Regions from separate parts of the Streptomyces sp. NPDC093111 genome, predicted to be linked through region 1. Evidence: riboswitches for the same ligand, from Rfam matches in the RefSeq annotation. Region 1 holds a riboswitch; each other region holds the start of a gene.

Region 1 (3,964 bases):
CCCCGGTGACGGACAGCAGGCCCCCGCCCGCCCCGAGGACGACGACCGCGACCGCCCCGGTCGACGCGCCGGACGAGACGCCGAGGACGAACGGGTCGGCCAGCGGATTGCGCAGCAGGGACTGCATCACCGCCCCGCACACCGCGAGGCCCGCTCCGCACACGGCCGCGAGCAGCGTGCGGGGCAGCCGCAGGTCCCAGACGATGCCCTCCCGGATCGCGCTCAGACCCGACGGCCCGCCCCCGAGGCGGGAGACGACCACCGCCCAGGAGTCCGCGACGCGGAGGTCGGCCGGACCGATCGTCACGGCCAGCGCGACCGAGACGCACAGGAGGACGATCCCGCCCACCACGGCGACCGGCGCGAGCGCCCGGGAGGAGCGGACGGCGTCCCGCACGGACGCGGGCACCGCCGCCGGGCGGGCCGCGGCGTCCCGGCTCGGCGCGGCCACGGTCTCCGGTCCCGGCCGGGTCACTTCGCGAGACCGTACGTCTTCAGCGCGGCGGCGACCTTCTCGATGCCCTCGACGGTGCGGAGGGTCGGGTTCATGGCCTGCCCGCTGAGGACCACGTACCGCTTCTTCCGCACGGCCGTCATGTTCCGGGTGACGGGGTGGCTCTCCAGGAACGCGATCTTCTTCGCGGCGCTCTCGGCCGACTGCGCCTTGCGGGTCAGATCGGCGATCACCAGCACGTCCGGATCGCGGTCGGCGACGGTCTCCCAGTTGATCTGCGGCCACTCCTCCTTCGTGTCGTCGAAGACGTTCCTCACCCCGAGCGCCCCGCTGACGATCCCCGGCGCGCCGCAGCACCCGGCCATGTACGGGCCCTGGGAGTCGGAGAACCAGTACAGGACGGAGGCGTCGCCGAAGTCGGCCCCGGCCGTGGCCTTCGCGACCCGGGCGCGGAGCTCCCCGACCAGCCGCTCGCCGCGTTCCGGCACGCCGAACACCCGGGCGAGGTCGCGGATCTCCCCGTACACGGTGTCCATGGTCAGCGGCTTCGTCCGCACGCCGTCGCCGTCGCCGGTGTTGTCCTTGCCGACGCAGTCGGTGGGGGAGAGGTAGGTGGGGACGCCCAGCTCCGCGAACCGCTCGCGCGGGGCGACACCGCCCTTGCCCAGGGTGTAGAGGAAGGAGGCGCTGACGAAGTCGGGCTCGGTGTCGAGGACCTTCTCGAACGACGGGTAGCGGTCGGCGAGCCGGGGCACGGAGGCGTTCGCCTTCTCCAGTCCCTTGAGGACCGGGTCGGTCCAGGTGGCGGTGCCCACCATCCGGTCGGCGAGGCCGAGGGAGAGCAGGATCTCGGCCGATCCCTGGTCGAGGGCGACGGCACGGCGCGGCGCGCGGTCGACCTCGACCCCCTGCCCGCAGTTGTCGAGCCGGACCGGATAGCCGGCGCCCGCCCCCGCCGCCCCGGGCGCGGCCGCCGCGCCGCCGGCACCGGCCCCGGGACCGGTGCCGCAGCCGGCGACGAGGACGGCACCGGCCACGAACAGCACGGCGGAACGGACGGAGTGTGCGAAGGGCACGGAAGGAGTCCTCTGCGTCACGGCTCATGCGCGGAGCCTGTCGTACGGTGCTCCCCGGGCGACGGCGCGCGACGCCAGGGCCGCCAGCAGGTCTTCGGACTCGGGGTCGTCCGGACGGAGCGCCTTCCCAGACCCCTCGGGGCCCAGTGGCCGATGCTCCGCCCGTCACCCTCACCGCTGCGCGTCAGCTCCGGATTCCCACCGGATTCCCTGACCCGTGCACATACCGTGTCGATACGTACAGAGGTGCGACTGGCCCGGGCAAGTTACCACAGGCCCTCCGCCGCCCTGACGGACCGTCCGTCAGGAGGGGGCCCCGGTGGCGGACACCTCGCCGCGCACGGTACGGGCCGCCGCGACCAGGTGCTCCAGGGAGGCGCGGGTCTCGGCCCAGCCCCGGGTCTTCAGACCGCAGTCGGGGTTGACCCAGAGCCGCTCGGCGGGGATCGCCCGGAGTCCCGTGCGGAGCAGGGCGGCGGCCTCCTCCGTGGACGGGACGCGCGGGGAGTGGATGTCCCAGACGCCGGGTCCGGCCTCGCGCGGGTAGCCGTGGGCGGCGAGCTCCCGGGCGACCTGCATGTGGGAACGGGCCGCCTCCAGGCTGATGACGTCGGCGTCGAGGTCGTCGATGGCCCGCACGATGTCGCCGAACTCGGCGTAGCACATGTGGGTGTGGATCTGGGTGTCCGGCCGCACCCCCGCGGTGGTCAGCCGGAACGCCTCGGTCGCCCAGGCGAGGTACGCCGGACGGTCGGCGGCCCGCAGCGGCAGGGTCTCGCGCAGCGCGGGCTCGTCGACCTGGATGACGGAGGTGCCGGCGGCCTCCAGGTCGCGCACCTCGTCGCGCAGCGCGAGGGCCACCTGCCGGGCGGTGTCGGCGAGCGGCTGGTCGTCGCGGACGAAGGACCAGGCCAGCATGGTGACCGGGCCGGTGAGCATGCCCTTGACCGGCTTGTCGGTGAGCGACTGCGCGTACGCGGTCCAGCGCACGGTCATCGGCGCGGGGCGGGAGATGTCGCCGGCGAGGATCGGCGGACGGACGTAGCGGGTGCCGTACGACTGCACCCAGCCGTGCTGGGTGGCCAGGTAGCCGGCGAGCTGCTCGGCGAAGTACTGGACCATGTCGTTGCGTTCGGGCTCGCCGTGCACCAGGACGTCGAGTCCGGTCTTCTCCTGGAAGGAGACGACCTCCTGGATCTCCGTCTTGATGCGCTCCTCGTAGGCGACGGTGTCGATCCGCCGGGCGCGCAGGTCCGCGCGGGCGGCGCGCAGTTCGGCGGTCTGCGGGAAGGACCCGATGGTGGTCGTCGGCAGCAGCGGCAGGCCGAGGTGGGCCCGCTGGGCGGCGGCCCGCTCGGGGTAGGGCCGGGAGCGGCGGCCGTCCGCGTCGGTGACGGCCCGGACCCGGGCGCGTACGGCGGGATCGCGGGTGAGGGGAGAGGCGGCGCGGGCGGAGCGCGCGCTCCGGTTGGCGGCCAGTTCGTCGCCGATGGCGTCGGTGCCCAGGGAGAGGCCCTTGGCCAGGGCGACGACCTCGTCCGTCTTCTGCCGGGCGAAGGCGAGCCAGCTCAGGACCCGCGGGTCGACGTCCCGCTCGGCCGCGGCGTCGAGCGGCACATGGAGCAGCGAGCAGGAGGCGGACACGTCCACGTGGCCGGCGAGCCCGAGGAGGGTGCCGAGGGTGGTGAGGGAGCCCTTCAGGTCGTTGACCCAGACGTTGCGGCCGTCGACCACGCCGGCGACGAGCCGCTTGCCGGGCAGTCCGCCGACGGCCGCGAGTCCTTCGAGGTTCGCGGCGGCCGGCCCGGTGAAGTCGAGCGCGAGTCCTTCGACCGGCGCCTTGGCCAGCACCGGGAGGGCGTCGCCCAGCCGGTCGAAGTAGGAGGCGACGAGCAGCTTCGGCCGGTCCCCGGCGGCGCCGAGCTCACGGTAGGCCCGGGCGGCGGCGCCGAGTTCGGCGGGCGCGCGGTCCTGCGCCAGCGCCGGTTCGTCGATCTGCACCCACTCCGCGCCCGCGGCCCGGAGGTCGGCGAGGACCTCGGCGTAGACGGGCAGCAGGCGGTCCAGCAGTGTCAGCGGCCGGAAGTCCGCCGGCACGCCGGGGGCGGGCTTGGCCAGCAGGAGGTACGTGACCGGCCCGACCAGCACGGGGCGCGCGGTCAGCCCCAGCGCGAGGGCCTCGCGGAGCTCGGCGACCTGCTTGGCGGAGTTCGCCGAGAAGACCGTGTCAGGACCCAGTTCGGGGACGAGGTAGTGGTAGTTGGTGTCGAACCACTTGGTCATCTCCAGCGGGGCCACGTCCTGGGTGCCGCGGGCCATGGCGAAGTAGCCGTCCGTCGCGTCGGCCGCCACGGCCTCCTGGTGACGGCCCGGGATCGCGCCCACCATCACCGTGGTGTCGAGGACGTGGTCGTAGTACGAGAAGTCACCGGTC
Region 2 (3,964 bases), on a different contig from region 1:
GCCGGGAGCTCGGCGTACCAGCGCCGGTAGTCGGCGGCCGGGATGCGGACCGGGTTGCGGGCCAGCTGCTCCTCGGTGAGCCAGTCCTGGTCGTGGCCGCCGGCCTCGATCAGGGCGTAGATCAGCTCGTCGCCGTCGCCGGAGACCAGACCGGGGATGTCCTCGACCGGGCCGAAGTCGTAGCCCTCGGCGATCAGCCGGCGCAGCAGCGCCACGGCGGAGGCCGGGGTGTCCAGGCCGACCGCGTTGCCGATGCGGGAGTGCTTCGTCGGGTACGCGGAGAGGACGAGCGCCAGCCTCTTCTCGCCGTTCGCGATGTGCCGCAGGCGGGCGTGCCGGACGGCGATGCCGGCGACGCGGGCGGAGCGCTCGGCGTCCGCCACGTACGCGGGCAGCCCGTCCTCGTCGATCTCCTTGAAGGAGAACGGGACGGTGATGAGCCGGCCGTCGAACTCCGGGACGGCGACCTGGCTGGCCGCGTCCAGCGGCGACAGGCCCTCGTCGTTCTCCTCCCACGCGGCGCGCGAGCCCGTCAGGCACAGCGCCTGGAGGATCGGCACGTCCAGGGCGGCGAGCGCGCCCGCGTCCCAGGCCTCCTCGTCGCCGCCGGCCTGCGCCTCGGCCGGCTTGGTGCCGCCCGCCGCGAGGACCGTCGTGACGATCGCGTCGGCGCCGCGCAGCTCGTCGAGGAGCTCCGGCTCCGGGGCCCGCAGGGAGGCCACGTACAGGGCCTTCGCCCGGGCGCCCTTCTGCTCGATCGCGTCGCAGAGGGTGCCCACGAAGGCGGTGTTGCCGCTCATGTGGTGGGCGCGGTAGTAGAGCACGGCGACCGTGAGGGCGCCCTCGGGCGTGGCGCCCGGGATCCGCTCCAGGGGGCCCCAGGTCGGCGCGGGGGCCGGCGGCTCGAAGCCGTGGCCTGTCAGCAGCACCGTGTCGGAGAGGAAGCGGGCCAGCTGCCCGAGGTTGCCCGGGCCGCCGTGCGCCAGGTACGCGTGCGCCTCGGTGGCCACGCCGACCGGGACGGTCGAGGTCTCCATCAGCTGCGCGTCGGGGGCCTGTTCGCCGCTCAGCACCACCACGGGCTTCCCGGCGGCCAGGACCGTGTCCAGGCCCTCGTCCCAGGACCGCAGACCGCCGAGGAGACGGACGACGACGAGCTCGACGCCGTCGAGGAGCGCGGGGAGGTCGGCCAGCGGCAGCCGGGCCGGGTTGGCGTACCGGTACTCCACCGGGCCTTCCCCGGCGGCGGCGTTCGCCGCTCGGGCACTGAGCAGGTCGGTGTCGGAGTGCGACAGCAGCAGGAGCATGGCGAGCTCAGGCCCTTCCTCGGGGTTGTCCGCGCCCCGGGTGGTCGTATGGACGGCGGGAGTTCCTGACTCACCGCCCCGAAACCTCCGGACCGGCTCACAGTGGCGGGACCGCGCCGGATTCTCACCGGGCTTCCTCCCCGGGGTCCTGGGACCCCATGCCGCTTGCATCCTAGATCGTGAGCGGGCGCGGCGGGGGAGAGCCGGGGGGTCGGGCGGATCACACCTGGGGCGGGGGGCGGCGGGGGCGGCGGTCAGGAGCGGGTCGTGGCCCGGGTCATGGCGGGTTCGGGGCCGGGTCGTGGCGGGTTCGGGCCCGAGTCGTGGCGGGTTCGGGGCCGGGTCGTGGCGGGTTCGGGCCCGAGTCGTGGCCGGACCAGGCCCCGCCCGTGGCCGCCCAGGCCCCGCCCGTTGCCCGCCCAGGCCCCGCCCGAGGCGGCCCCCGGCCCCTCCCGTGGCCGGTTCGCGGCAGGTGGGAGGGGATCGTGCCGTGGGTATGCTCGCCGCCATGTCGGCCACCCCACGTACCTCGCCCGAACCGGGCGAACCTCTCATACGGGACCGCGGCGACGCCTGTCCGGGTGCGCTGCGACTGCACGCGGCGGACGACGGGCGGCTCGCCCGACTCCGGCTGCCCGGCGGGCGTTTGACGGAGTCTCAGGTCCTCGCGTTGGCCGAGGCGGCCGAGTCCCTCGGGGACGGTGGCGTCAGCATCACCTCGCGCGGCAACGCGGAGCTGCGCGGGCTCGGCGAGGGCTGCGGCGCCGAGCTGGCCGCGCTGCTCGACCGGGCCGGGCTGCTGCCCTCGCCGCGCCACGAACGGATCCGCAACATCGTCGTCTCGCCGGCCGCCGGCCTGGACGGACTCGGCGGCGCCGAGCCGCAGTTGTGGGCGCGTGAGCTGGACGCGCTGCTGTGCGCGGAGGCGTGGACGGCGGCGCTCTCGGGACGGTTCCTGTTCGTCCTGGACGACGGGCGGGGCGACGTCGCGGGGCTCGGCGGCGATGTGACCTTGCTCGCAGAAGGGCCCCCCGGCGGCGGGGAGGTCCGCGCCCAGGTGCGCCTCGGCCCGCAGGCCGTCCGGGTCGCCGCGGCCGACGCCCCGCGCGCCGCGCTCGCCGCCGCCGACGCGTTCCTGCGGGCCGCCGAGGCCGCCGGGACCGGCGCCTGGCGGGTGCGGGAGCTGCCCGAGGGGTGCGCGCCGGACCTGGCGGCGGCCCTGGCGCGCGCCGGGCTCGCCGCGGAGCCCGTCCCCCATCCCGTACCGCCGCTGCCCCAAGGGGACCCGCCCGCCCCGGGGCCGCTGGGCGACGACGCCCGGTACGTGCTCGCGCCGCTGGGCCGGCTGACCGCCGCGCAGTTGCGGGCGCTGCTGCCGGCCCGCGAGGTGCGGTTCACGCCCTGGCGCGGCGCGGTGGTCGTCGGGCCGCCCGGCGGGCTCGCCGAGCCGGCCGCGTACGGCCTGATCACCCGGCCCGACGCCCCCGGCACCGGCGTGAGCGCCTGCACCGGGCGGCCCGGCTGCGCCAAGTCCCTCGCCGACGTGCGGCGGGACGCGGCCCTCGCCCCGCACGGACGGCTGCCCGTCCACCTCTCGGGGTGCGCCCGCCGCTGCGGGCACCCGCACGGCGCCTGGGTCGACGTCCTCGCCACCGAGGACGGCGGCTATCTGGTCGACGGCGTCCCCACCCCCCGTACCTCCCTGTCCGAAGCGGTCGCGGCGGCCCGCGGCCCGGCGACCCCCACGAGATGAGCGAGAGCAACAGGATGTTCGAGTACGAGAAGGACGGCGCGGAGATCTACCGCCGCTCCTTTGCCACGATCCGCACCGAGGCGGACCTCGCGGGCCTGCCCGCCGACGTCGCCACGGTCGCCGTACGCATGATCCACGCGTGCGGCATGACCGACCTCGTGCGGGACATCGCCCACTCCCCCGGCGTCGTGGCCTCGGCACGCGCCGCCCTGCGCGCGGGCGCCCCGATCCTGTGCGACGCCCAGATGGTCGCCAGCGGCGTCACCCGCAAGCGGCTGCCGGCCGGCAACGACGTGGTCTGCACCCTGTCCGACCCGTCGGTGCCCGCGCTCGCCGCCGAGCTGGGCACCACCAGGTCGGCCGCCGCGATGGAGCTGTGGCGGGACCGCCTGGAGGGCTCGGTCGTCGCGATCGGCAACGCGCCGACCGCTCTCTTCCACCTCCTGGAGATGATCGCGAAGGGCGCGGGCCGGCCCGCCGCCGTGCTCGGCATCCCGGTCGGCTTCATCGGCGCCGCCGAGTCCAAGGACGCGCTGGCCGCCAACGAACTCGGCCTGGAGTACCTGGTCGTACGGGGCAGGCGGGGCGGCAGCGCCATGACCGCGGCGGCGCTCAACGCCCTCGCGCACGAAGCGGAGATCCAGCAGTGACCGGAAAGCTGTACGGGGTCGGGCTCGGCCCCGGGGACCCGGACCTGATGACGGTGGCCGCGGTGAAGGCCATCGCCGGGGCCGACGTCGTCGCGTACCACTCGGCCCGGCACGGGCGGTCCATCGCCCGCTCCATCGCGGCCGAGCACCTCCGCGAGGACCAGATCGAGGAGCGGCTGATGTACCCGCTCACGGTCGAGACCACCGACCACCCGGGCGGCTACCGGGGCGCGCTCGACGACTTCTACGAGGAG
Region 3 (3,964 bases), on a different contig from region 1:
AGCTCATCACTGGCAGGCCTCGCAGGACTCGGGGTTCTCAAGGGAGCAGGCGACGGCGTCGGGGTCGGCGACCTGCTGGACGGGGATGGTGGCGGCCTGCGCGGCGCGGGCGATCCGGGTCGCCGGGCGCGAGCGCAGGTAGTACGTGGTCTTCAGGCCCTGCTTCCAGGCGTACGCGTACATCGACGACAGCTTGCCGATGGTCGGCGTCTCCAGGAACAGGTTCAGCGACTGGGCCTGGTCCAGGAACGGGGTACGGGCGGCGGCCATGTCGATCAGGCCGCGCTGCGGGATCTCCCACGCCGTCCGGTACAGCTCGCGCACCTCGGCCGGCACCCAGTTGAAGCCGGCGATCGAGCCGTTGGCCTCGCGCAGCGCCTCGCGGGTCTGCGCGTCCCACACGCCGAGCCGCTTCAGCTCGTCCACGAGGTACGAGTTGACCTGGAGGAACTCGCCGGACAGCGTCTCGCGCTTGAAGAGGTTGGAGACCTGCGGCTCGATGCACTCGTAGACGCCGGCGATCGAGGCGATCGTCGCGGTCGGCGCGATGGCGAGCAGGAGGCTGTTGCGCATGCCGACGGCGGCGATCCGCTCGCGCAGCGCGGCCCAGCGCTCCGGCCAGTTCAGCTCCACGTCGTAGTGGTCCGGGTGCAGGACGCCGCGGGCGGTGCGGGTCTTGTCCCAGGCGGGCAGCGGGCCGTTGCGCTCGGCGAGGTCGGCGGACGCCTCGTACGCGGCCAGCATGATCCGCTCGGCGATCCGGGTGGACAGCGCGCGGGCCTCGGCCGAGTCGAAGGGCAGCTTCAGCTGGAAGAAGACGTCCTGGAGGCCCATCGCGCCCAGGCCCACCGGACGCCAGCGGGCGTTGGAGCGCCCGGCCTGCTCGGTCGGGTAGAAGTTGATGTCGACGACCCGGTCGAGGAAGGTGACGGCGGTGCGCACGGTCTCGTCGAGCCGCGCCCAGTCGATCTCCCCGTTCCGCACGAAGGCGCCGAGGTTGACCGAACCGAGGTTGCAGACGGCCGTCTCGCCGTCGTCGGTGACCTCGATGATCTCGGTGCAGAGGTTCGAGGAGTGGACGACGGAGCCGGGCTCGGCGGTCTGGTTGGCGGTCCGGTTGGACGCGTCCTTGAAGGTCATCCAGCCGTTGCCGGTCTGCGCGAGGGTGCGCATCATCCGGCCGTACAGGTCACGGGCCGGCATGGACTTCTTGGCCAGGCCCGCGGCCTCCGCCGCCCGGTACGCGGCGTCGAACGCGTCGCCGTACAGGTCGACCAGCTCGGGCACGTCGGAGGGCGAGAACAGCGACCAGTCGGCGTCCGCGTTGACCCGGCGCATGAACTCGTCCGGGATCCAGTGCGCGAGGTTCAGGTTGTGCGTGCGGCGGGCGTCCTCGCCGGTGTTGTCGCGGAGCTCCAGGAACTCCTCGATGTCCGCGTGCCAGGTCTCCAGGTAGACCGCGGCGGCGCCCTTGCGGCGGCCGCCCTGGTTCACCGCGGCGACGGAGGCGTCCAGCGTCTTCAGGAACGGCACGATGCCGTTGGAGTGCCCGTTGGTGCCGCGGATCAGCGAACCGCGGGCGCGGATGCGGGAGTACGACAGGCCGATGCCGCCCGCGTGCTTCGACAGGCGCGCGACCTGGTGGTAGCGGTCGTAGATGGAGTCCAGCTCGTCCTGCGGGGAGTCCAGCAGGTAGCAGGAGGACATCTGCGGGTGGCGGGTGCCGGAGTTGAACAGGGTGGGGGAGGAGGGCAGGTAGTCGAGCCGGCTCATCAGCCCGTACAGCGCGGCCACCTCGTCGACGGCGCGCGCCGACTCGTCCTCGGCCAGACCGGACGCCACCCGCAGCATGAAGTGCTGCGGGGTCTCGACGACCTTGCGGGTGATCGGGTGCCGCAGCAGGTAGCGGGAGTACAGGGTGCGCAGGCCGAAGTAGCCGAAGCGGTCGTCGCCGGCCGGGTCGATCAGCGCGTCGAGGCGCGCGGTGTGCGCGGCGACGAACGCGGCCGTGCGGTCGGCGATCAGGCCCTCGCGGTGGCCGACGGCGACGGAGGCCGAGAAGGAGACGGCGCCCTGGCCGGCCGCCTCGTCGGCGATGGTGAGGGTGAGCAGCCGGGCGGCGAGCCGGGAGTACGCCGGGTCCTCGGCGATGAGTCCGGCGGCGGCCTCGGTGGCCAGCTCGCGCAGCTCCGCCTCGTCCGCGCCGGCGCTGCGGCCGCGCAGGGCGGCGGCGGCGACCTTGCCGGGGTCGGTGTCCGGGAGGTCGGCGGTGAGATCGGTCAGGACCCGCAGCAGCACGGTGCCGGGGCCGTCGGTCTCGATCGCTGCGGCCGGATCGGCGGGCGCGATGGTCACGTGGGGGCTCTCCCTCGCTCGGCGCGGAGCCAGGACGGGAGGCGGGAACGGGCGGCCGTACGCACGGCGGCGCCGCGTCCACCGGCCCACTCCGCGAGGCCCGGACGTCTGTGGCACCCGGAACGGACGGACCGGGCACGCTGTCGGCAGGTCTTCGGACTCACCCTGGGCGCGAAAGCGCGCAAAACACACCGTTGCGGGACAGTTCCGGATTTCCACCGGATTCCCCTGCGGCGACAGCGAGGACGAGCATACATGTGGGGGGCGCCGCTCACGGCACCCCCCACATGTTGTGTCGGCCGGAGCCGGGCTCAGAGCTCCAGAACGTAGGTGAAGAGCGTGAAGTCCAGCCCCGGGACGGGCTTCCAGTCCCGTTCGGGGGAGCGGACGAAGCCCAGTCGCTCATAGATGCGGTGGGCGGTGGCCATCGTCCGCTGGGTGGACAGCACGATCCGCGCGCACCCCTCGACGGCCCGCGCCCGGTCCACGCAGGCCCGCACGAGGGCCTCCCCGACGCCCCGGCCGCGCGCCGCGTGTGCGACCGCCAGCATGCGGAACTCGGCCTCGCCCTCCCGGGCGATGTCGGCCCACTCCCGGCCGCCGGCGGTGAAGGTCACCCCGCCGAGGACCGCGCCGGTCGCGTCCGTGGTGTCGACCGCCACGAGCACCTCGGCCTCGGCGTCCCGCCGGGCCACGTCCCGCAGCAGCCCCAGATACGCGTCGTCCTCGCCGAAGGTGAGGAACCCGTCGTCGAGATAGGCCCGCGCGGTGATCTCGCCGAGGGCCGCGTACTCCTCGGGCCGTACCGCCCTGATCGTGAAGTCCATGCCCGGCAGTCTGCCCCCGGCACGGCTCCGCCCGCCCCCGGATATCCGGAGGCGGGCGGGAGGCGGTGGAGCGGACGGCCGCGGGGCTCAGTGCCCGGCGGTGCCGACCTTCGGCAGCTCGGTGGCGACACCCGCGTCACCGGCGTCCGCCGTGTAGTCCCCGGGCGAGGTCTCGTCGACGCCGTCGGGCGCCTTGAGCGCCTTCAGGACGACGGTGAGGACCACGGTGACGACCAGGTTGAGCACGAAGGCGGTGAGGCCGATGTAGCCGATCTCGCCGATGCCGGGGATCTCGGCCGAGGAGCCGCCGAAGTGCTTCTGGGTGGGGCTGGCCACGCCGTACGCGGCGGCGGTGCCGTAGACCATGCCGACGGCCCAGCCGGCGAGCAGCGCCCAGCGGTGGAACCAGCGGGTGAACAGGCCGCCGACGAGGGCGGGGAAGGTCTGGAGGATCCAGATGCCGCCGAGCAGCTGGAAGTTGATGGCGACGGTCTTGTCCATGGTGAGGACGAAGACCAGCGCGCCGACCTTCACCAGCAGCGAGACCAGCTTGGAGACCTTGGTCTCCTGCTCGGGCGTCGCGTTCGGCTTGAGGAAGTCCTTGTAGATGTTCCTGGTGAACAGGTTGGCCGCGGCGATCGACATGATCGCGGCCGGGACCAGGGCGCCGATGCCGATGGCGGCGAAGGCCACGCCCGCGAACCAGGCGGGGAACATGTCCTCGAAGAGCTGCGGGATGGCGAGCTGCCCGTTGGTGACCTTCACGCCGGCGGCGATCGCCA

What was found. A riboswitch is a leader RNA that binds a small molecule or an ion and turns the genes downstream of it on or off. The one in region 1 is predicted to bind cobalamin.
Region 2: linked by a shared signal. The riboswitch ahead of cobN (cobaltochelatase subunit CobN) and the one ahead of AB0Q96_RS20705 (ABC transporter substrate-binding protein) in region 1 are both predicted to bind cobalamin.
Region 3: linked by a shared signal. The riboswitch ahead of AB0Q96_RS27870 (ribonucleoside-diphosphate reductase subunit alpha) and the one ahead of AB0Q96_RS20705 (ABC transporter substrate-binding protein) in region 1 are both predicted to bind cobalamin.

Annotation. Positions count from the first base shown of each region.
Region 1 is NZ_JBFBNW010000011.1:134,321-138,284, reverse strand. Features, by position in the region: gene AB0Q96_RS20710 (iron chelate uptake ABC transporter family permease subunit) at 1-397, opposite strand, end outside; gene AB0Q96_RS20705 (ABC transporter substrate-binding protein) at 472-1,530, opposite strand; cobalamin riboswitch at 1,619-1,742, opposite strand; gene metE (5-methyltetrahydropteroyltriglutamate--homocysteine S-methyltransferase) at 1,834-3,964, opposite strand, start outside.
Region 2 is NZ_JBFBNW010000004.1:334,974-338,937, forward strand. Features, by position in the region: gene cobN (cobaltochelatase subunit CobN) at 1-1,307, opposite strand, end outside; cobalamin riboswitch at 1,348-1,482, opposite strand; gene AB0Q96_RS08610 (cobalamin biosynthesis protein CobG) at 1,816-3,060, shown strand; gene AB0Q96_RS08615 (precorrin-8X methylmutase) at 3,057-3,710, shown strand; gene AB0Q96_RS08620 (precorrin-2 C(20)-methyltransferase) at 3,707-3,964, shown strand, end outside.
Region 3 is NZ_JBFBNW010000016.1:184,522-188,485, forward strand. Features, by position in the region: gene AB0Q96_RS27865 (ribonucleotide-diphosphate reductase subunit beta) at 1-7, opposite strand, end outside; gene AB0Q96_RS27870 (ribonucleoside-diphosphate reductase subunit alpha) at 7-2,355, opposite strand; cobalamin riboswitch at 2,483-2,645, opposite strand; gene AB0Q96_RS27875 (GNAT family N-acetyltransferase) at 2,667-3,182, opposite strand; gene mctP (monocarboxylate uptake permease MctP) at 3,270-3,964, opposite strand, start outside.